DNA from 3 places in the Robertmurraya sp. GLU-23 genome. Region 1 is predicted to be linked to each of the others. Evidence: riboswitches for the same ligand, from Rfam matches in the RefSeq annotation. Region 1 holds a riboswitch; each other region holds the start of a gene.
The links. A riboswitch is a leader RNA that binds a small molecule or an ion and turns the genes downstream of it on or off. The one in region 1 is predicted to bind thiamine pyrophosphate.
Positions count from the first base shown of each region.

Region 1 (7,633 bases):
CAACTGGTAGAAAGACAGCAACTGTTGTAAGAGTCGAAGCAGTGATGGCTCCACCTACCTCTTGTGAGCCAACACGAGCCGCTTCCTTTGCGTTCTTGCCCATTGCCAAGTGACGATTAATATTTTCAATGACCACGATGGAGTTATCTACCAACATTCCAATCCCTAATGCTAGTCCTCCAAGAGTCATAATATTAAGCGTATAATCTGAAAAATACATTAATACAAAGGTGAAAATAACCGAATACGGAATTGAAACGCCAATAATCAGTGGACTTTTTACATTTTTTAAAAAGAAAAAAAGAACTACCATTGCAAATAGGCCACCAAGGAGTAAGGAAGTTGTTATGTTTCCAATGGCTTGTTTTATGTATTCCCCTTGATCAAATATAATATCTGACTGAATATCTTGATATTTTTCCTTATTCAACAGGTTCTTTAATTCTTGAACAAATGCTTTAGATACTTCTGCGGTATTCGCATCAGATTGCTGAAGAACACTAAGAAGCACAGAAGGATTTTCATTAGTGCGGGTAATGGTACGATCATCCCGGTTTTCTAGTTTTACATTACTTACATCACGTAACCGGATCTCATCACCCGTTAAAGGATTCATTGAGACTGTTAAATTTTTTAATGTATCTATGGAATCAAGGGTGGATATAATTCTAGTTGTTAATTGCTTACCTTCAGTTAAAATAGGGTTACCCGGCATCGAAATATTATTGGCCTGAATCAAATCGACTATATCGCTTTGACTTAATGAGTATGCCTTTAATTTTTCCTGATCAAGTTCAACCTTTACTTCCTTTTCGGATGTTCCAGATAAATTTACGCTCGCAACTCCATCCACTTTTGTTAACTCCAGTTCTAATTCCTGGGCTAAGTGTCTCAACATCTCCTCATCTTCATCCGCACTTAACGATAGTTGAATTACTGGAAACTGCGAAGGGTCAAATTTTAAGAACCTAGGCTTTTCTGCATCGTCTGGAAGTGTTGTTAAATCAATGCGTTGAATAATTTCATCCTGAATTTCATCAATATGTGTCGTCCAAGCAAATTGAAGAAGGATAAAGTTTGCGTCTTCCTGTGAGGTTGAAGTGAGCGTTTTTATACCGGGGAGAGTGGCTAAGTTACTCTCCAATGGTTTTGTTATTTTTTCTACAATCTCCTCAGGACTTGCACCTGGATAATTCGTTACAACCACACCTACAGGAGGTTTTATCTCTGGTATTAACTTTAATGGGATATTCACTAGCGAAACAATTCCAAGAATCAGCACTAAGAACATCGTGACAATTGTAAAGACTGGTCTATTTATAGCATATTCGCTAATCTTCATTCCACGCTAACTCCTCTCAAATCCCTCACAGATTCAGCCGTCTAAAGGCTTCATGCCCCATATTATAAAGAAGCACATTATCGTATGCAAATAAGCGCTGTATAAAATATGCTATAAAAAAGAAGCCCTCAAAACACGAGGACTTCTAGGTACTTATTGGTAATCATCCATAGGGTTATATAGTGTAATATCTGGATTTTTTTCTTGGAACCAGCGAAGTGCAAAATCGTTTTCGAAAAGAAATACTTTCTTATCGTAACGGTCCTTAACTAAAAGGCTTCGACTGCTAGAAAGATTCTCATTAATTTCTTCATTTTCAACCCAACGGACGATTTTCGAACCTAATCTTTCCATTAATACTTCTGCATTGTACTCGTTTCTCATCCGATGCTCGAACACCTCAAATTGTAGTTGACCAACGGCCCCTAACAAATAATCATCTGTTCGAACGGTACGGAAGAGCTGAATGGCACCTTCTTGGACAAGTTGCTGAATTCCTTTATGAAAAGACTTTTGCTTCATTACGTTTTTAGCTGAAACTCGAACAAACAGTTCAGGAGTAAACTGAGGAAGCTTTTCATATTGAAAGTTGTTTTTTCCAACTGTCAAAGTATCTCCAATTTGATACGTACCTGGATCGTACAAACCAATAATATCTCCACTAACCGCTTCATCAACCGTATTTCTGTCATCAGCCATAAACTGTGTTGATTGAGAAAGCTTCATTGACTTTCCTAAGCGTGGGATATTGACTGTCATCCCTCTTTCGAATTTCCCTGAACATACACGTAAAAAGGCAATTCTATCCCTATGAGCAGGATTCATATTGGCTTGAATCTTAAAAACAAAACCTGAGAATTCCTCTGATAATGGATCAATTTTTCCTTCTGTAGACTCCCGTGCTTGAGGTGCAGGTGCAAATTGAAGATATGTTTCTAGAAAAGTTTGAACACCAAAGTTCGCTAGGGCGCTACCAAAGAATACAGGTGTTAGTTCCCCATTTGCTATTCTTTCACGAGAAAATTCATTTCCCGCTTCATTTAATAGCATGATTTCCTCTAACGTTTGGTCATACAAGGAGTATTGCTTTAGTTTATGATCTCCTTCTATTTCTCCATCTTCATTTAACCCAACAAATCGTTCTTCCTCTTCCACACGGAATTGTTCAATTCGCTTGTAGAAACGGTCATATATACCGAGAAATTCTTTCCCCATTCCGATCGGCCAGTTCATCGGATATGATTCTATTCCCATAACCTCTTCAAGCTCAGCTAAAAGTTCTAATGGAGATTTCCCCTGACGATCAAGCTTATTGATAAAGGTAAAAATCGGAATACCTCTCATTCGGCACACTTTAAATAGCTTTAAGGTCTGCTCCTCTATCCCTTTTGCTGAATCGATAATCATGACCGCACTATCAACAGCTGTAAGAGTTCGATACGTATCTTCACTGAAGTCTTGGTGACCTGGTGTATCAAGAATATTCACTCGACAGTCATTATAATCAAATTGCATCACACTCGACGTAACGGAAATACCACGTTGTTTCTCAATTTCCATCCAATCGCTCGTTGCAAACTTACCCGTTTTCTTTCCTTTAACTGTTCCCGCATCACGAATGGCTCCACCAAATAACAATAACTTTTCTGTTAATGTCGTTTTCCCAGCATCCGGGTGGGAAATGATCGCAAATGTGCGACGTGATTGTACATCATCTTTAAAATTTTTTGCCATTATAGAATTTCCTTTCTTTCCTTACACAAATTCATCCATAACTTCAATCTTATCGTGACTGTATGAAGTTTGCAATCTGTTCTTTACAAAAGCAATCACAAACATATCATTATATTGATTTATTCATGAAAGTTCTTCCTTTTCAAGAAAATAATTTCTGCTATAATGAGATAGAAATCAAACTAAATAGGTAAGAATTGTAGGGGGACCGGTGAAGACCGGTTGAGAGTGCATCCAACTGATGCTGACCCTTTGAACCTGATCTGGATGATACCAGCGTAGGAAACATATTCTTTAAACAATAAATTTGTTTAAACATATGCGCCCGGTTCAAAAACTGCGGCGTTTTTTTGCGTCGAAAGGTTCAGTTCATATCCTACTTATACCATTGGAGGAGAAAGTAATGAAAAAATGGATAGTTGCATTTGCAGCTTCTGTATTACTCGCAGGATGTTCAGAAACAAATGAACAACAAACAGAAAAGGAGGAATCAAGCGCTGACTTAAAAAAAGTAACAGTTGTTCTTGATTGGACTCCAAATACAAATCACACAGGGCTATATGTCGCAAAAGAAAAAGGCTTTTTTGAAGACGAAGGTCTTGATGTGACCATTCAGATGCCTGGAGAAGCTGGTGCTGATCAACTTGTTGCTTCAGAAAAAGCAGACTTTGGTGTAGGTTATCAAGAGGGTATTACACAGGCAAGAGTTCAAGGGGTACCTCTTGTTTCTATAGCTGCAGTCATTCAACACAATACATCTGGGTTCGCATCACCGGCATCTAAAAATATTCAATCTCCTAAGGATTTTGAAGGAAAAACATACGGTGGCTGGGGCTCACCTGTAGAACAATCCATCATCGACTCCCTTATGAAGCAAGAACAAGCAGATGTAGAAAAGGTGAATATTGTAAACATAGGCGATGCGGATTTCTTTACTGCTGTTGAACGTGATATTGACTTTGCATGGATATACTACGGTTGGACAGGCGTGGAAGCAGAATTACGAGGAGAAGACATCAATATGGTTTACTTAACCGATTACTCCGAAAAGCTAGACTACTATACACCTGTGCTAACAACTAGTGAAAACATGATTAACAATGATCCAGAAACAGTAAAAGCTTTTGTGAAAGCCGCTTCAAAAGGCTATGAATTCGCTATCGACAACCCTTCCGATGCGGCGGATGTCCTAATCAAAGCTGCTCCAGAGCTTGACGCAGAGCTTGTAAAGAAAAGTCAGGAATGGCTTGCTACCAAATATCAAGACGATGCAGACCAATGGGGAGAGCAACGTTTAGAAGTATGGGAAAACTATGCTTCTTGGATGCTTGAGAATGGGTTGTTAGAATCAGAGTTAGAAGCAGAAAAAGCCTTTACTAATGAATTTTTACCACACTAGGAGTTGATCATATGACAAACGCACTTGTTAGTATACAAATTATCCCTAAGACAAAAAACGGTGAAAATGTGATTCCTTACGTAGATGAAGCAATAGCCATTATTGACGCGTCAGGAGTAAAGTATGAAGTTCATCCCTTAGAAACAACTATGGAGGGTGATCTTCAGGAACTTTTTGCAGTCATTACGAAAATGAATGAGAAGATGATTGAAATGGGAAGTAGCAATGTTATTTCACAGGTGAAGATTCTATATCAACCAGGTGGAATTAAAATGGATACACTTACGGAGAAATATCGTTCATGATACAAAAATTACAAAAAGGATGGAGACCAATTTTAGTTCTCCTCCTTTTATTCATTGGCTGGGAATTCACAGCAAGAATTACTGAGATTCCAAATTGGCTTCTCCCAACTCCTTCACAAATTTTTAACGAACTCATAAATGGTTGGGGCACTGTCTCTGTACACCTTACATCCACCATTCAGCTTATTTTTCTTGGCTTTGTTTCTGGAGTTACCGTAGGTCTGTTAACTGCTTTTATTTTACATAATATCCCTTTTTTAAAAGAGTCTTTATATCCGCTTCTTATTTTATCGCAAAATATACCCATTATCGTACTTGCTCCACTTCTTGTGATATGGTTTGGCTTCGGTTTATTACCCAAATTAATTGTTATCACTCTGGTTTGTTTCTTTCCAATTACCATTTCAGCCATGGATGGATTTCGCCAGGTTGCTGCAGATCTCTTCCATTATATGCGAATGGCAGGAGCAACAAAACGACAATTATTTTGGAAACTTGAATTTCCATTTGCCCTCCCTTCGATCTTTTCAGGGCTGAAAATTTCAGCCACTTACAGTGTCATGGGAGCCGTTATATCTGAATGGTTAGGATCTGAAAAGGGTATTGGAGTCTATATGACACTATCATCCTCATCGTTTCGAACCGATCGAGTGTTTGTTGCGATATTTCTCATTATGGTATTAAGTTTGTTATTTTTTATGATGATCAATTGGTTGGAGAGATTTATTATTCGTTGGAAAGCTGAGGGGAAAAATCGTGGAGCTTCTTGAATTACAAAATGTGTCTTTTTTCTATCGTAATAAAAAAATCTTAGATGATCTCAACCTCTTTATTAAGCACGGGGAGTTCGTAACGATTCTTGGTCCCTCTGGCAGTGGGAAAAGTACAATTTTCCAATTAATCGGTGGTCTGCAGGCTCCACAATCAGGGTCCATTATACTCGAAGGAAATGACATTACAGGTAACAGAGGACATATTAGTTATATGCCCCAAACCCCTTCCTTACTACCATGGCGCACAATCATTCAAAATGTTGTCCTTGGACAAGAGCTGCAAGCTAAAAAGGATTACGAATTGGCAGAAGATATGCTGCGAAAAGCGGGGCTATTAGAATATAGAAATGCTTTTCCTCACGAACTTTCAGGAGGTATGAAGCAACGGGTTGCATTTTTACGGGCACTACTTAGTCCGCAGCCCATCATCTGTTTAGATGAGCCCTTTTCTGCATTAGACGAATTAACACGTCAGGAAATGCAGTTATGGCTACTTTCGATTTGGGAACAGTACAAAAAAACCATTATTTTTGTTACCCATAATATAGAGGAGGCACTCTTTCTTTCCGACCGAATACTCGTATTATCCGATAAACCTGCAAAAATCAAACAAGAGGTTGTTGTTTCCTTCTCGCGACCAAGAAACGAGGAAATAATGTTCTCCGGGGAATTTCTTCAGTACAAAAAAATGATTCATGATTTTTTAAAAGAAAAGGTTGATCAGATATGAGAAAAATAATCGACTGCCACTTGCATCTAGATAAGTATGTAGATGCAGAGGTTCAGATAATGATGGAGACACTTGACGAAGTTGAAATGCTCATAAGCGTTTCCTATGACTTAGAATCATGCAAAAGGAACTCGTATTTTTCAAGGATATACCCTCATGTCAAATCAGCGTTTGGATACCATCCTGAGCAAGCAATAGGTTCAGATGAAGAAATGGCAGACCTTTTTCAATGGGTGTACTCACATTTTGATGGATGATAGCGGTTGGAGAGGTTGGCCTCCCCTTTTACTTACGGACTTCTACTTCCTGGAATTCCTCTCTGGAACCGTATCTAGAATTACTCGAAGAGTGGGTAAAGCTGGCTAACAAGAAAAACTTGCCTATCTCGCTTCATGCAGTTTATGATGACGTGCCAACCGTTTGCGCTATGTTAGAAAGGCATAGTATCGAAAATGCTCATTTCCACTGGTTTAAAGGAGCTGATAAAGATATGGATCGAATCATTCAGAACGGATACTTCATCTCGCTTACTCCTGACCTTTTTTACGAAGAAGAAATTCAACATATCGCAAAGCGCTTTCCCCTTTCACAGATCATGGTAGAAACAGACGGTCCTTGGCCCTTTGAAGGACCGTTTAGCGGCAGAATGACACATCCTAACATGATTCATCAAACAATAAGACAACTTTCTGAATTGAAAGCTATCTCACCGGAAAAGACATATGAAACACTGTATGTAAATACAAAACATTTCTTTCGTTTATAAAGGAATGAAGGTGAGGAACCCCACCTTCATTCTTTTTTGTTACCACTTAAAGCAAGCAGCACCAACAATGATTAATAGGATGAAAAGTACTACGATTAGCGCAAAACCACCGCCGTACCCAACGCCACCAACTGCTGGAGCAGTATAGCCGCAACCGCTGTAAGGATATCCGTATCCGTACATATCTATTCCTCCTTTACTATTTTCCAATTAAATTAGTAACCGTATCCGCCGAAGCCCCAAGAAGCACCGATGATAATTAAAAGGATAAATAAAACTACTAACAGAGCGAAACCTCCGCCGTATCCACCAAATTGTTCTGACATTTAAATTACCTCCTTAGTTGTAAGTCAATATATCCTATGTAAGAAACCCAAAATGTGCGAATAGTCAAACGCCCTTTTTTAGGTAAAAAGCGGAGGCGGCTTGTACAGGGGCGACAGGGATTTCAAACTAGTTTAGGCTTTACCCAAAACAAGAGCCTCCCTAATTGGGGAGGCTCTTGTTTCTACATGATCGGTCTCATTTCATAATTATTAATAATAGATTCTTTCATTTCAGCAAAATTATATTCGTATTGAATC
Region 1 is NZ_JBRKCV010000002.1:20,081-27,713, reverse strand. It holds gene ACVBAX_RS04445 (efflux RND transporter permease subunit) at 1-1,342, opposite strand, end outside; gene ACVBAX_RS04440 (peptide chain release factor 3) at 1,496-3,076, opposite strand; TPP riboswitch at 3,268-3,378, shown strand; gene ACVBAX_RS04435 (ABC transporter substrate-binding protein) at 3,480-4,475, shown strand; gene ACVBAX_RS04430 (thiamine-binding protein) at 4,487-4,780, shown strand; gene ACVBAX_RS04425 (ABC transporter permease) at 4,777-5,550, shown strand; gene ACVBAX_RS04420 (ABC transporter ATP-binding protein) at 5,537-6,283, shown strand; gene ACVBAX_RS04415 (TatD family hydrolase) at 6,280-6,540, shown strand; gene ACVBAX_RS04410 (TatD family hydrolase) at 6,537-7,049, shown strand; gene ACVBAX_RS04405 (YjcZ family sporulation protein) at 7,089-7,232, opposite strand; gene ACVBAX_RS04400 (YjcZ family sporulation protein) at 7,265-7,375, opposite strand; gene ACVBAX_RS04395 (hypothetical protein) at 7,558-7,633, opposite strand, start outside.

Region 2 (7,633 bases), on a different contig from region 1:
GATCAATCATTTCTTCACTTTCCGGATCATGGCCCCCCTTAATCATGACAGCTTCAGCACCCATCTCATGGAGCAATTTTGCTGCTTGTTTTCGGTCATTCATCGTCTCAATTTTTATTCCTGTAAGCACCTCGGCTTCTGGAATATTTGGTGTAACGATCGTCGCGAGTGGCAGTAATTTTTCTTTTAATGCTTTTACTGCTTCGTTTTGTAAAAGTGAAGCACCCCCTTTTGCAATCATCACCGGATCTACGACGATGTGTTCCATCTCATAAATTTCTATAAATCTCGCAACGGCCTCAATGGTGTCACTGTTAAATAACATCCCGGTTTTGATCGCATCTGGACGCAAATCTTCAGCAATTGATTGGAGTTGTTCTTGAATTCCTTCCAAAGGAACTGAATATACCCCCTGTACCCCTGTTGTGTTTTGTGCGGTTACGGCTGTTATCACAGACATTCCGTACACATCTAATTCTTGAAATGTTTTCAGATCGGCCTGTATGCCAGCCCCTCCACCACTATCTGAACCGGCAATGGTTAATGCTTTATTTACCATAGTGAATAACCTCTCCTTGACTAAAATTCATCAACTAATCTACGTAATAGCTTGGTATGCTCTTGAATATGACTGGCTCGACAAATATCGGAAATAATCGCTAGGCCATTTGCTCCTACTTTCATAACGGTTTCTCCATTGGTAGAATTAATTCCACCAATTGCAATTAGAGGCAGAGAGATTCCTGCGTTACGAAATTCAGTAAAGATATCCAAGTTTTGTTGTTTTTCGGTATCCTCTTTTGAAATCGTAGGATACATCGGTCCAATTCCTAAGTAATCAGCTCCGTCTCGAACGGCTTGAAGTCCCTCTTCAATCGTGTGAGTGGATACTCCAAGAATTTTGTTAGGACCGATTGTCTCTCTCACATATTTTGCATTTTCATCGTCCTGGCCAACATGAACTCCATCAGCATCAAGTGCAATAGCGAGTGGTAAATCATCATTAACGATAAATGGGACCTTATGTTCCGCGCAGAGTTCTCGCAGTTTTTTTCCAAGCTCGTACTTTTCTATTTCTCCAAGAGAGTGGCTCCCTTTTTCTCGATATTGAAAGCACGTTATTCCACCTTTAATCGCTAAAGCTAACGTTTCTTCAGGTGTTCGATCCATGCAATCTTGACTGCCCATTATAAAATACAGTTTTAGATATTCCATTTTCCCCAATGCTCCTTACATCGTTGTGATTTTTGAATACACTTTGGCTAGATCTACCACATCGGAGGATGAAGTGAGCATGAGTTGATTTAGAAATTCCATCTGAAAAGTACCAACATGTTGGTCACCTGTTGCTAAAATCGCGCGCTCAGCGACTGCACCATAAAATGCTGAAGCCCCTGCCGCGGCGAGTAAATAATTTGTTTCAACACTTGCAAAAGCTCCTACAACTGATGAAAATAAGCAACCAGTCCCAGTTACTTTTGTTAGAAGAGGATGTCCGTTTGAAACGATGATCGATTCTTCTCCATTAGAGACAATATCGTCTTTTCCAGTAACCACAACGGTCATATGTAATTTTTGAGCTGCTACAAGAGCGAGATCTGCGATATTTCCTTCACCTGTACCTGCATCAACACCGCGTGTCTGCCATTCTTCACCTACTACGTTGGCTACCTCGGCAGCATTTCCACGTAATATGCTAATATTCACTTCTGATAGAATTCGTTTTACAGTATTTGTACGATATACTGTTGCACCAGCTCCAACCGGATCAAGCACGACCGGTACTCCTTTTCCATTAGCAGCTTTTCCTGCAATGATCATAGCTTCTACTTCCGGTTCCCTTAATGTGCCGATATTGAGCACGAGTGAATTTGCTATGCTTACCATGTCAGCTACTTCTTCTTTGGCATAGGCCATAACTGGTGAAGCACCAAGAGCTAACAACCCATTTGCAACAAAATTAGTTACTACCACATTCGTCATATTATGAACTAACGGTGATTGTTCTCTTACTCTATCAATTAATGTTAAAAATTCATGACTCAACTTTCTTTACTCCCTTCGTATTAAAAACCTATTTTAAAACAAAAAAACCAGATTCTTATAGAACCTGGCATAGTTACGAAACAAAAAACATTCATCTTCGCAGTAACTACTTCCCTCCGCTGGTATGAGCCAGATCAGGTTCCAAGAGTCGAAAACTGGATATTGTTTTCTCTCAGCCCGAACATACGGGCCCCCCTAGTAGATTTCATATGAAACTATAATTCAATCATAGTGGAAGGTTTTTCATAACGCAACTATAAATTATTTAAATAGTAAAAAAGTTCTCTCTATACCAACAGGAGGGAATTCTATTTAAACCGTAAATTTCCTTAAAAGATCTTTTAAATTAATGGCCATTTCATTGACTGCCTGAACAGACGAAGCGATTTCTTCCATTGTTGCCAGTTGCTCTTCAGCTGATGCAGCCACCGCATGTGAGGAATTGGAATTCACCTTTGCAATTTCTGTTAGCACTTCAATATTCGCAGTTACATATTTGGAGCTTTCCGTCATCTTTTGCACATATTGATGAATTGACTGAATCGTCTTACGAATGTCTGTGATAGAGTGAGTAATTTGTGTAAATGATCTTCCTGCCTCGTTAACAGCAATTGACCCATTTTCTACTTCAAGTGTGCTCTTTTCCATCGCTTTTACAGCTTGATTTGTACCAGATTGGATTTTTAAAATAAGATCAATAATTTCGTTAGAAGAGCTCTTAGATTGTACGGCAAGTTTACGCACTTCATCAGCAACAACAGCAAAGCCTTTCCCATGTTCACCAGCTCGTGCTGCTTCAATAGCAGCATTTAAAGCGAGTAAATTAGTTTGATCCGCAATACTTGTGATCACTTTTGTTATTTGACTAATTTCCTTTGATTGACTACCAAGGTTATCAATCACTCCTGACACTTCTAAAACGGAGTCATGAATATGCGTCATTTGCTTAATCGCATGTTGTACGACTTGATTTCCGTTTTTAGACACTCCGTCAACCATATTTGCTGAAGCTTCGAGTTCTTCTGATGAAAGCGTTAGTGTTTCTTGAATCGTAGCCAATGTGTTCATTGTATGTATGGTTTCGTTTACGCTTTCTAATTGTTTATGAGAGGAGGCGGCCACCTCTTGAATGGAATAAGTAATACTTTCTGCCCCTTGCGCTGTTTCCTCTGAGCTTGCTGTTAAATCCTCTGCAGACGCAGAAACCTGAGTGGTTGTTTCATAGGCTTGTGAAATTAATGCTCGTAGCTCTTTTACCATTCGGTTGAAAGTAATGGTTAGCTCACCAATTTCATCATTTGATGTGACCTTCATATCCGTTTGACTAAAATCTCCCTCTGCCACTAGTTGAATTCTTTCTGATAAACGACGGATCGGATCATGAATAGACTTCATTAATACAAAGGCAACTAATACGGAGATACCAATAACTATTATTGTAAGAATCATTGTCCAAAGCTGAACTTGATTTCCGTTAGAAATGATTTCTTCTCCAAGCTGTTCTACGCTTTTATTTTTTTCGTCAGCTAAAGCTTTTAGTTTTGTCATCGTTTGTTCGGCTTTAAACTTTTCAGATCCAACATTTAGAAAGGCTTGACGCTTCTCTCCGCTGTCAAACACGTCAAAAGCATCCTTCATCATAACCTCATTCCATTTGACACTATCAGAAATGACCTTTTTTACTGAGTTTTCATCTTTGGTTCCTGCAACGTTAGTCAATAACTTTTTTTCTAACTGTTTACTAAGCTGTACATTGCTCTCAAAGCTTTCCTTTGCCTGTGGAGAACCATCAAGCATGTACTCATTTACGAGCCGTAATCGCTCAGCCATGTAAAATCGTAAATCTTGCAGATCGTTTAATTGCTGTGATTCTTCTAGAATAAGTGATTTTGCTAATTCATTTGCCTTTTGGGTATTGATCATGGAGTAAATAGCTAGTCCACTAGAAACTAATAACACTAGCCCGAAGCTAAGCATGATTTTTTTCCGAATACTTTGTGATTGAAATGGACTTTTTATGATTGGCAGATGCCATGTTGTATTCTTATTAATACGAATTCTTTTTTTAACCCATTTACCAATAGACTTCAATCCTTACACATCCTTCACCCGTTGTCCCATTCATTATGGCAAAGGAATATTAAGCAATTGTAAAGGGATTGTAAGTATTAAATAAATAATATAACTTTATACCTGATTCTTAAGAACTATTTTATAAAATAAAACCTAGGAAATGATGGTATTTCCTAGGCAAGCGCAGGTTATGACATTTCTCTGCAAAATTCCTTATCCGACTAATCGATTAGTTAGTTTTTTGACATAAAGAGATAAAAAGACGCTTCGGGATAGACTAAATAAGATAAACGCCATCCATACTCCGTGGTTCCCAAAAACAGGTACCAAACATACAATGGCTGCTAAAAACACAAGCAAAGCGATAAAAATAGAATTTCTAACCGATTTCGCGTCCGTTGCACCAGAAAAAATACCTTCTAGTTGTAATCCCCAAAATCCGACAAGTGGAAATAGAAACATCCAAACTAAGAATACATGAGTGGATTCTCTAACCTCATGAATTGTCGAAAATAGTGAAACAATAAAGTCTCCAAACAGGAAGGTCAAAAGGGATAAACAAATGGCTGTTGCAAATCCCCAGGTTGCAGAAAGAGACAAGGCTCGAAAATATAGAGAGCTGTTCCTTCCTCCAAACGCTCTACCCACTAAAATACTTGAAGCATTAGCGAATCCTCCAAAAAGATAGGCCATTACGTAATGGACTTGTAGAAGGATCGCATTTGCTGCTAATGTGAGCTCCCCCATGCTTGCTCCTTTTGAGGTGAAAATTCCAGTCATCGTGACTAAACATAATGTTCGGAGAAAATGGTCGCGATTCACAAGAAACATTTGAACTAAGGTGTCCTTCTTGATTAACGCAGCAATCGAAGGAATAAAGAAACGCCTTTTATTTGTATGATAAATAATGAGCATTCCAATTAAAACCGAAGACACTTCAGCGATTAAAGTAGCAAAGGCGACGCCTGCAACCCCCATATGTAAGCCCAGAACAAAGACAATATCTAGCACAATATTTAATAGGTTCATACCAATTTGCAGGAATAACGACATTTTTACTTTTCCTAAGCCGACTAGCCATCCGATGGTTACATAGCTTAGTAGAATAAACGGTGCACCCCAGATACGAATGAGAAAGTAAGTTTCAGCCAGGGCATTTGTTGATGTATTCCCTCCCATAAGGTGAAGGGATAAATGGATGATTGGCTTTTGAAAAAGGATGAAAATCAAACCCATCAGAATAGCAATTATCATCGGGCGGTAAAGCGCAAGCATAATTCCTTCTTCATTTTTTGCTCCATCAGCTTGTGACGTGAAGCCACTTGTCGTTACACGTAAAAAGCCGAGAAGCCAGTACATCGTATTAAAAATAACGGCAGCAATCGCTACCCCGCCTAACGCCGTGGGGTCTTGTATTCTTCCAACGACGGCCGTATCTACCACTCCAAGTAATGGAGTAGAGACTCCAGATAAAATTAAAGGAAAAGCTAGTATAAAGTATTCGCGATGAGTACATGTATGTGAATAACGGTGCACCATTTGTCTAACGGAAGCTAAGTTCATTCCTACTCCCCTTTCTTACAGCATAGCCGCTTGTAACAACGCTTTTGTATATGAATGTCGTTCAGGAGCATACAGTTCGGATAGTTGAAAATTATCGACCAAGCACCCATTTTTCATCACAAGGATTGTATCACATAAATTGGTGACTGCTCGTATATCGTGAGAAATAAACAAAATCGACATTTGTAAGGTTTTTTGCAATGTTTTTAATAGTTCAATGATATGCACTTGGACGGACACATCTAAGCTGGCAGTTGCTTCATCACAAACTAGTAAGGAAGGTTCAATACTTATGGCCCGTGCAATAAACACTCTTTGTTTTTGCCCGCCACTCAACTCATCGGGATAACGATCGACCATGGTTTTCTCTAGTCCTACAATTTCAAGCAATCTTTCTGCCTTTTCACGATTGGTATACTTTCCTGGCGGGAAATAGGAAGGCGTAAAATCTTTATAATTGTTAAGTGGCTCAAGTAAACTTTTCACTATGGGTAGTTTAGGATTTAAGGCACTACTTGAGTCTTGAAATACCATTTGGATATTTTTCCGGTAAGCACGAACGTCTGATCGTTTTTTAGGAGGGATTTGATGTTCGTTAAATGTGATACAACCATCTTTATACGATTCGAGACCAAGAATGAGTTTCGTGAGTGTACTTTTTCCGCTGCCGCTTTCCCCAACAATTCCAACGATTTCTCCCTTCTCTATTTGGAAGGAAATCCCTTGAAGGGCAGTAATATTGTTTGGATATACTTTGGAGACGTGTTCCACTGTTAGTAGACTCATACGGATTGAACTCCTTGATAAATGTGAGGATGATTTTCTCCTGGTAGTGACAACAAACATGAGCATAATTTTTTTGTATATGGATGTTGGTGTTCACATCGGATTTGTTCTGGTGACCCTTCCTCGACGATCCTCCCGTTTTGCATCACATAGATATAGTCGGTTCGCTTGTAGGCTTGGACGAGATCATGTGTGATAAATAAAACGGCACAGCCTGTTTCTTTTCTAACTTTCTCAATTGCATCTAACACTGCTTCTCCTGTCATAACGTCTAAAGCGGTTGTTATTTCATCACAAATCAGCAATTTTGGTTTTAGAGCTAATGCTAATCCGACCGCAACACGCTGGACTTGCCCTCCACTTAATTGGAAGGGATAGCTATGAAAGATTTGTTTGCTATTCAAATGTAATTCCTCGAGAACATGAAGAGATAATTCCCTCGCCTCTTTGTTACTTATGGAATAGTGTGAACGAATCGCTTCTACCATCTGTTTTCCTACTTTTATAAACGGGGTAAAGCTGCCGCGATAATCTTGGAAAATACTCCCTATCTCACTGCCTAGCAGTTGATGATGATTCCTTTTATCCATGGAAAGAAGGTTCATATCTTGATAGAATACATGACCAGTAACCATCATATTAGGAACCAACAAGCCTTGAATGGTCCTTGCGGTTATACTTTTTCCACTGCCACTTTCACCGATCAGTGCGACCATTTCCCCTTGATTCAATTCTAAGTTGATCTCTTTTAGAAGTATCTGATCATCTTTTGTCTTTATTGATAGGTTTTGTATAAATAAAAGACTTTCCTTCACATTAGGTTCCTCCTTTTTCCCGTCTTAAAATAACCTTTTAATCCATCTCCAAGAAGATTACAACATAGAACAGTTAATAAAATAGCAATGCCTGGATAGAGCATAAGAGATGGATGAACTTGAAAGAAGGATCTTCCTTCATTCAACATGGCTCCCCATTCGGGTAATGGTGCTTGAGCACCTATTCCAATATAGGAAAAAGAAGAAATCAGCAAAATGATTTTTCCTATATCAATGGCAGCCATAACGACAATCTCAGAATATATTTGTGGGATAATATGTAACCGTATGGTATGAAGAGTACTAGAATAAGAAAGCCTTGAGGCAAGAACAAACTCCTTCTGTTTCTC
Region 2 is NZ_JBRKCV010000004.1:117,944-125,576, reverse strand. It holds gene thiD (bifunctional hydroxymethylpyrimidine kinase/phosphomethylpyrimidine kinase) at 1-559, opposite strand, end outside; gene thiE (thiamine phosphate synthase) at 580-1,215, opposite strand; gene thiM (hydroxyethylthiazole kinase) at 1,231-2,046, opposite strand; TPP riboswitch at 2,141-2,253, opposite strand; gene ACVBAX_RS09720 (methyl-accepting chemotaxis protein) at 2,359-4,137, opposite strand; gene ACVBAX_RS09715 (MATE family efflux transporter) at 4,333-5,682, opposite strand; gene ACVBAX_RS09710 (ABC transporter ATP-binding protein) at 5,698-6,468, opposite strand; gene ACVBAX_RS09705 (ATP-binding cassette domain-containing protein) at 6,465-7,283, opposite strand; gene nikC (nickel transporter permease) at 7,280-7,633, opposite strand, start outside.
Region 2: another riboswitch for thiamine pyrophosphate. It lies ahead of thiM (hydroxyethylthiazole kinase); the one in region 1 lies ahead of ACVBAX_RS04435 (ABC transporter substrate-binding protein).

Region 3 (7,633 bases), on a different contig from region 1:
TTCAACAACCAGCCAATCAAGATGTACTTACATTGATTGATAATGATCAACCCATAATGACTGTAGATCGCGAAGAACTAGTTTTTCCTCTTCCCAATACTCCTCTTATGGACTTGCATCATCTTGACATCTTAACTTCTGAACTTTCCCAACAAGTATACATAGAGCCGAAAAATGCTTTTCTTGATGAACATGGAAATTTACAGCCAGAGCAGCTGGGATATCAACTTGATAAGAGAGCATTTCATACCCTATATCACTCCTATTTTTATAGTAAAGGTGCTAAAACGCTTAAAGTTCCTAAAAAACCGATTTATCCAGAGGTAGATAGTGAGCTATTGTCAAGAATTCGACAACAAGCGATTGGATATTATGTCACTTATTTCAATAGCTACAATACCTCAAGAACAAATAATATTAGAATATCATCCGAGGCAATAAATAACTACGTCCTATTTCCAGGTCAGACCTTCTCGTTCAATGAGGTGGTTGGTCAACGGACTAAAGAACGTGGATATACTCCAGCTCCCATTATTGTTCGAGGTGAGCTTTCTGAGGGGGTCGGCGGAGGTATTTGCCAAGTATCTTCTACCCTCTTTAATGCTGTGGATCGAGCAGGGTTAAAAATCGTGAAACGATATTCCCACTCCAAACGTGTACCTTATGTTCCTCCAGGTCGCGATGCAACAGTAAGCTGGTATGGACCTGACTTTGTTTTTATGAATAACTATAAGCATCCTATTTTGATACGCTCCAAAGTAAGAGGCGGTTCCGTGTCCATTCTCTTGTATACTTCAGATGATGTGAATGTTGAACATAACCAAGTGCCAAGCATGTATCAATAAAAGTGGCTGTCCAGAGGGAGTACCCGACCCAATGGACAGCCACTTTTAATATAGATGAAAATACTTAGATCGGATGGAATCAGATAACAGCTCAGATACAGGGACGACCTTAATATGTTTCTGCTTAAATTGAGGCATTGACTCAGTAACTCCTAACGAGCATACCTTACCTGATGTACCAACATGTCCAATCGCAACAGCGGTACCTCGGCTCTCCGCAATCCTTGCAAGAATAAGCATTTGTTTTTTGACCTGATTCACAGAACAGATATCATCTAAAAACACATCTCGCTTAATAAATGGTACATTTAATTCCTCAGTGATTTCCTCAAATTTTGATTTTGGACTTGTTGCACTATCTACAATATATAGCTGCTTTTCCTTTGCCACTTCGACAATCACCCTGACAATCTCTTCATTCTCAACGACAAGCGAGCCCATATGATTATTTAATCCCATAGCATGAGGAACACTATCGATAGCATCAATGACTCTCTTTCTTACTTCTTCCTTTGATAAATCATTCGTTATTGGCTTTGGTCCTAACCAAGATGCCTTTCCTTTTTTCGGCTGCATAGGCAAGTGTACCATGATCTCTAAGCCATTTTCATATGCCCATTCTGCATGCTTTTTTGAAAGCTCATTAAAAGGCATAATAGCCGCCGTGATTTGCACATCACCTTCTAGAAAATCCTTAACACCTCCCACACCACCACCAAAATCGTCAATAATAATAGCTGCCTTTTTCACTTCCTGGCCATGTCCATGATGAGGGAACAGTGTAAAAATGACCAAAAAAATGATAAATGAAGTTTTTTTCATAAAATCCTCCATTTGAAATGTTAGTTATTGGTATAGTTTCTCTCATTGAGGAAAAACCATACAAAAAACTCGCCCAAAACATTGGACGAGTGTTGGATTACGATATTTTTTTCAAAGTCTCTGGAGAGGAAACCCTTTTGTGGAGAAGAAATCTTGGGGAACTAGACACTAAAAGGAATAAAATAACGGAACAATAGATAGCTGCTCCAATCATTGTTCCACCGTTTACGCCTAGCGAAAATAAGAATGGAGACATCCCATCCGGTGCATATTCTCCCCAGAATAAAAATCCCGCGATAAAATGCCAAAAATAACGTGCCCCACTTCCAACGAATGTGGCAACGATGATCCATTGAAGGGCTTTCTTTTTATTTTCTGTTAGTGCTACCTGAATTTTTTTCATAAAGAAACCTGCAAATCCAATAAACGCAAAGGCAAGAAAATACTCAATGAAGCCCTGTAACGGAGTCAAAATATATGCATCACCCATAGAAATTTGTAATAGTCCCCATAAAAATCCAGAAGCGGTTGCAGCAACGAATCCCCATCTAAAGGAGATAATCAAAATTGGTACCATCGCAAATGAAATAGAAATACTAGACGAAAGCTTAATCGATGGAAGAAGGTCTAGAATTAATGCAAAGGCTGCAAAAAAAGATGCTTCAATCATCATAATTAATCGTTTGTTTCCCATATAAAAAAATCTCCCCTTTTTCTGGAAACCTCAAGGAGAGCGTAGATAGACATGATTACACGAAAAATGCAGTCTTTCCACATCCCTGCGCTAGAATTATCTAACAGGTTCAAAGGGTCAGAACAAACGTTCACTCTCAGCATAACGCTCCCCTTGTGGTTTCGTTGTATGTAGTTTGTTTATAATTTCGTATTCATTATATCATATAAAATTAAATAGAAAAGCATCTAGTTGAATAGATGCTTTTCATGTTTATATTTTAAATCTGCGAACCAACTGCTGTAAGGTTTCTGCCATACCTGATAGATCTTGAGCACTTGCGGTTACTTCCTGGAGAGTAGCAACGTTTTCTTCTGTTCCGGCTGCTACTTCTCTGGTTGTTGCAACGCTTTCTTCTGCGATTCCTTTTACTTCGTCAATTGCTTGTACGACATTTGTACTATGCATACTTAGTAGTTCAATGGCACATGAAACGTCAGATACCTTTTCTATTACGTCTCCCATTGACTCTCCAATTAGAGCAAACGCTTTCTTTGCATCCTGACTATATTCGAATCCTTCTGATACTTTGTGAGACTGTTCTTCCATTGCAGATACAGCTAGATCCGTTTCAGATTGGATATAAGAAATCATTTTTGTAATTTGATCAGCTGATTTTTTTGATTCCTCTGCGAGCTTTCTTACTTCGTCTGCAACTACAGCAAATCCCTTGCCATGTTCACCTGCTCTTGCAGCTTCGATTGCCGCATTTAAGGCTAGCAGATTCGTCTGATCTGCAACCGTTGTAATCATATTTAGGATAGAAGTAATTTCATTTGAACGCCTACCTAACTGACGAATGATTTCTGAGGCATTCAAAACACCATCATTAATCAAATTCATTTGGTTAACTACTTTTTCGATAGATAATGCTCCTTGATCTGTAACTTGAAACGTATTATCAGCTGTGACGAGCATTTTTTCACTACTTTTTGTAATCAAACTTATATTGCTAGACATCTCTTCAATTAATGTGTGAATTTTGGTTAAATGTTGCAGTTGCAAATCCATACCCTCTGAGTTTTGTTCAACAATATAAGAAATTTGTTCACTTGCTTGAGTACTGTCCTGCGCACTTGTACTTAGTTGTTCACTACTAGCTGCAACTTGAGCTGATGAATCTCTAACTTGTATAACAACTTCTCTTAATCCAGAAACCATTGAGTTGACAGACTGGATCATTGCCCCAATTTCGTCTTTATTCTTCACTTGAATCTCATCTATAGATAGGTCTCCGCTCGCAACCTTCTCAATTGCCTTAGATGCATGAACAATTGGTTTCGCAATCTGTAAACTTATAATTGTCGCTAGTACTAATGCAACAAGAATCGCAGTTACACTGATCACAATCATTATTGTAACAATTCCATCTATTTTTTTTGTGGTCAAGCTACTTGCATGGTCTAAATGTTTCTCCTGAATAGATAGAAGTTCATTTACTTTTGCATTAAACTGCATACCTAACGTTTGAGCAGTTGATTTTGCTAGGATTAAATAACCTAATTCATCGTTGTCTTTTTTCATTTGTATTTGGTCTTGAGCAAATTTCGAATCATTTGTTGACATTTCCTCAAGAGCAGTTAACGTATCTAATAACTCATTATCAGTGATTGTTGTTTTTAATTTTTTCATAGAGTTATCAAAGCTCTTTACTGCCTCATCATATTCTGTCAGATAGTCAGCCTCTCCAGTGAGTAGGAAGCTCCTTACGGCTGCTGATTTTCTAATCATTTGCTCTTGGAGATTTTTCACTTCTAGCTTTTGACCTACTTCTTCACTTAAGAATGATTGATACGTATTGTTTACTGAATATAGTTGAAAAATCCCAGCACTTGCTACAACTACTAACATAAATAAAACAATAACAAAACTACCTATAATTTTTTTTCGAACAGTGATATTCATGTTTGCTCCCCCATTTATAGGTTGTACTTTATACCTATATTAACAATAGTTCTTTTGATATGGAAGCGTTTTATTTCGAATGAAAAGAAATAGACAAAATCTATTTCTTTTCGTAAGGAGCCATTTGATAAAAATAATTTGGCAATTGAGTGCTATTATCATATTGCTGGTGAAAGATATGGGTTAATGCGGGAGAAACAGGAGGTATTAACCAAGTCCAATTACCTGTTAATTTCCGACTTTTTTCTTTCTCTCTTTCTTCAAACAACTTAAACTGAGCCGCTGCGGTGTGATGGTCAACAATACTTACTCCAGCCTTTTTATAGGAAAATAGAACCGCTCGATTCACTTCAAGTAGTGCACGGTCCTTCCAAAGACTGCTATTTCTAGCCATATCTAATTTCATATGATCAGCAACGATAGGTAACACATTGTATCGGCCTTCATCCGCTAAATTTCGAGCACCAATTTCTGTTCCCATATACCACCCATTAAAAGGAGCTGCTGTGTATTGAATCCCACCAATTTCAAGACGCATATCAGCGATCATCGGTACACCATACCACTTTAATTTTAGGTCTTCAAACCACTCATATTCCGGATGTGAAAGATTGACCTCAAGAACGAGACCCGGAGGAATAGTTTTCCAAATTGGTTTTTCATTATTTACTTGAACCACTAGAGGTAATAGGTCAAAATTTGTATGCTTCCCCTCCCACCCTAACTCTTCACATATCTTTGTAAACGGAATAGAGTGGGGGTCTCCAATCAATCCTTGCTGTGTATCATATCCAGCATATCGAACAAGCTGGTGGTTCCAAATTCTAATGGAGTGTTCCTTTGTTTTTTGTTTGAAAATAGAAATGGTTGGTCTAATATGACCATTGTTGGTTGCAAATTTGATATGCTCGAAAAGAGCATGGATGATCTCATCGGAGTGATGTAAATGACGACAATCTTTAACAACCAAAGACTCCCAAAACAAACGTCCAATACATTTATTACTATTCCTCCATGCCATCTTTGCCCCATGGGAAAGTTCTTCATATGTATGTTCATATGTTCCCGTCTTAAGAATCGAACTTTTAACTTCTTCCACTCTTGTTAATAAAGTAATATGATCTTTTTCTAGTTCTATATAACAAAGAGTGATAAACTCTTCTGCTTTTTGGAGTAAATCTTCATTCAATGCTAATCCCTCACGTTTTTAGTTTACATAATAATATTATCGTAACTTTTGACCTTAATTGAATCTCATTCATTTTAATTGATGTAAAAGCATGGTAAGGAGCGCATCAGAAGTTATCGTTTTAGCCTCTCCACCTCCTTGTGCCTGTTTTTCATTTCCTCCTCCCCTTCCATTGATCACTGGTAAGATTGATTGAGCAAGATTCTTCATATTGATAGCCGACTCTTCTCTTTGACACACAAATTGAAGTTTCCCATTTATCTCTGAAACGAAAAGGACATTGACTTCCGGGTCAAGAGCCAAAACATATCGAGCAACGGTTTGTAGCTCTTGAAGGCCCTTATCTGCAAAACTAGCTTGAACAACTCTATGGTGTTCAACTTTTATTGCTTTTTTTAATAAGTCCTGAGCTTCAAACTGTAATATATTTTCTTGTAGAACCTTTATTTCTTTTTCAAGTGTTTTATTTCTTTCAATGAGTCGGAGGGCAGCAGTCTCTAGTTCATTTTGAGGTGCATGTAAGAGACTTGTTAACTTTGATACAACAGTTGTCTTATCATGAATCTGCTTTCTAACACGGTTACCACATACAAACTCGACCCTTGTTTTTTTCTTTTGTCGTTCAGTACCCAATATAGTAATCGCTTGAACCTCACCTGTACTTTGTGGATGGGTACCTCCGCACCCGTTATAATCAAATTCTGGAATGATTACTAAGCGGATATTTTCTTCAACTGAAAGGGTTTTCCGTAATGGATATTGGCTTACTTCCTCTTTTGAAACCCATTTAGTCTCTATTTTTCTTTGTTCTAGTATGATCTTGTTAGCTAATTCCTCAACTTTTTCCAGTTCGTTAGAAGAGATATTATCTACATTGAGATCAATTGTTACTTTTTCTGACCCAAGATGAAAACTGATGGTTTCATAACCATATAATTCTACAAATGCGGCAGTGAGGATATGCTGTCCAGCATGCTGCTGCATGTGATCAAATCTTCTTTCCCAATCTATATTCCCCTCAACTTTAGAACCAACAGAAATGGAGTCACTTATATAATGTCGAATTTCTCCATTGACTTCTTCGACATTCGAAACTGTCTTTCCGTTAATCGTTCCCGTATCGTATGGTTGCCCTCCACCAGTAGGATAAAAGGCGGTCTCACTTAGTACAATATAATCGTCTTCACTTTTCGTAACAGTTGCTACAAAAGTGGATTGATATACATTTTCATAATATAGTTTTTTTGTCATTTTTATATAACACTCTCTTTCGTTAAGAAATGCTACACCTACTTTATCACAAAAAGAAAAGAGGTAGCTATTTTCTACCTCTCTACTAGTTTTTATCGGTTTCAAATACTCACATCACGTTTTTGAAAATAAACAAACGTTGAGATCATAAACACAATATAATATACAGTAAGAATCAATAGGGAACCATTTAAGCTAATATTATCCAAAATCTTATCTTGGAAGGCAAATACGGTTAAGTCTAGATGTGGAAAAATTAGAAACTTTGCCCAAGTATACTCTTCGGCGAGCATAATAATAAGTCCACCTAATGTAGTTGAAACAAATAGAACAAAAATCCCAACCCCTACTGCTACTGCCTGACTTTTAAAAAGAGTGGACAGCATAAAAGAAATCGTAGTGATCATTAGCAAACTTGGAAGAAAATAGACTGTCTTTAACAGAAACTGCGTTCCAAGTATGGCCTCTTTTTGTCCATCGAGAGTATATTCAAAGAATGGTGTCTGAAAGTCTCCTAGACCAAAAAATAAAATTCCTACAATAAATCCTGAAACAAATAATGTGGCCATTAAAATGATGGCATATAATAAAACCGCAACATATTTTGACAATAAGATTTTCCATCTTTTATGCGGTCTTATGAGCAACTGTTTAATAGTCCCATCTGAAAACTCAGCAGCGACGACCGCACTTGCTACAATAACAGAAAACAAGGTGACAAGTGTTGTTACACCTATAACAACATCGTTCATAAAATGCCAATTGGTTTTTGCCGTTGGATTTATATTTTCTTCAAGAAATCTCTCATTTTGTTTGATTTGATCTTCTAGCCACGTTGGATCTTGGTCGGCGGGAGTTTGCTCAATTTCTAGTTTATACTGAGCATTC
Region 3 is NZ_JBRKCV010000001.1:790,869-798,501, reverse strand. It holds gene ACVBAX_RS04100 (VanW family protein) at 1-845, shown strand, start outside; gene ACVBAX_RS04095 (divergent polysaccharide deacetylase family protein) at 891-1,667, opposite strand; gene thiT (energy-coupled thiamine transporter ThiT) at 1,765-2,361, opposite strand; TPP riboswitch at 2,427-2,525, opposite strand; gene ACVBAX_RS04085 (methyl-accepting chemotaxis protein) at 2,614-4,305, opposite strand; gene ACVBAX_RS04080 (nitric oxide synthase oxygenase) at 4,406-5,494, opposite strand; gene ACVBAX_RS04075 (alanyl-tRNA editing protein) at 5,564-6,745, opposite strand; gene ACVBAX_RS04070 (ABC transporter permease subunit) at 6,847-7,633, opposite strand, start outside.
Region 3: another riboswitch for thiamine pyrophosphate. It lies ahead of thiT (energy-coupled thiamine transporter ThiT); the one in region 1 lies ahead of ACVBAX_RS04435 (ABC transporter substrate-binding protein).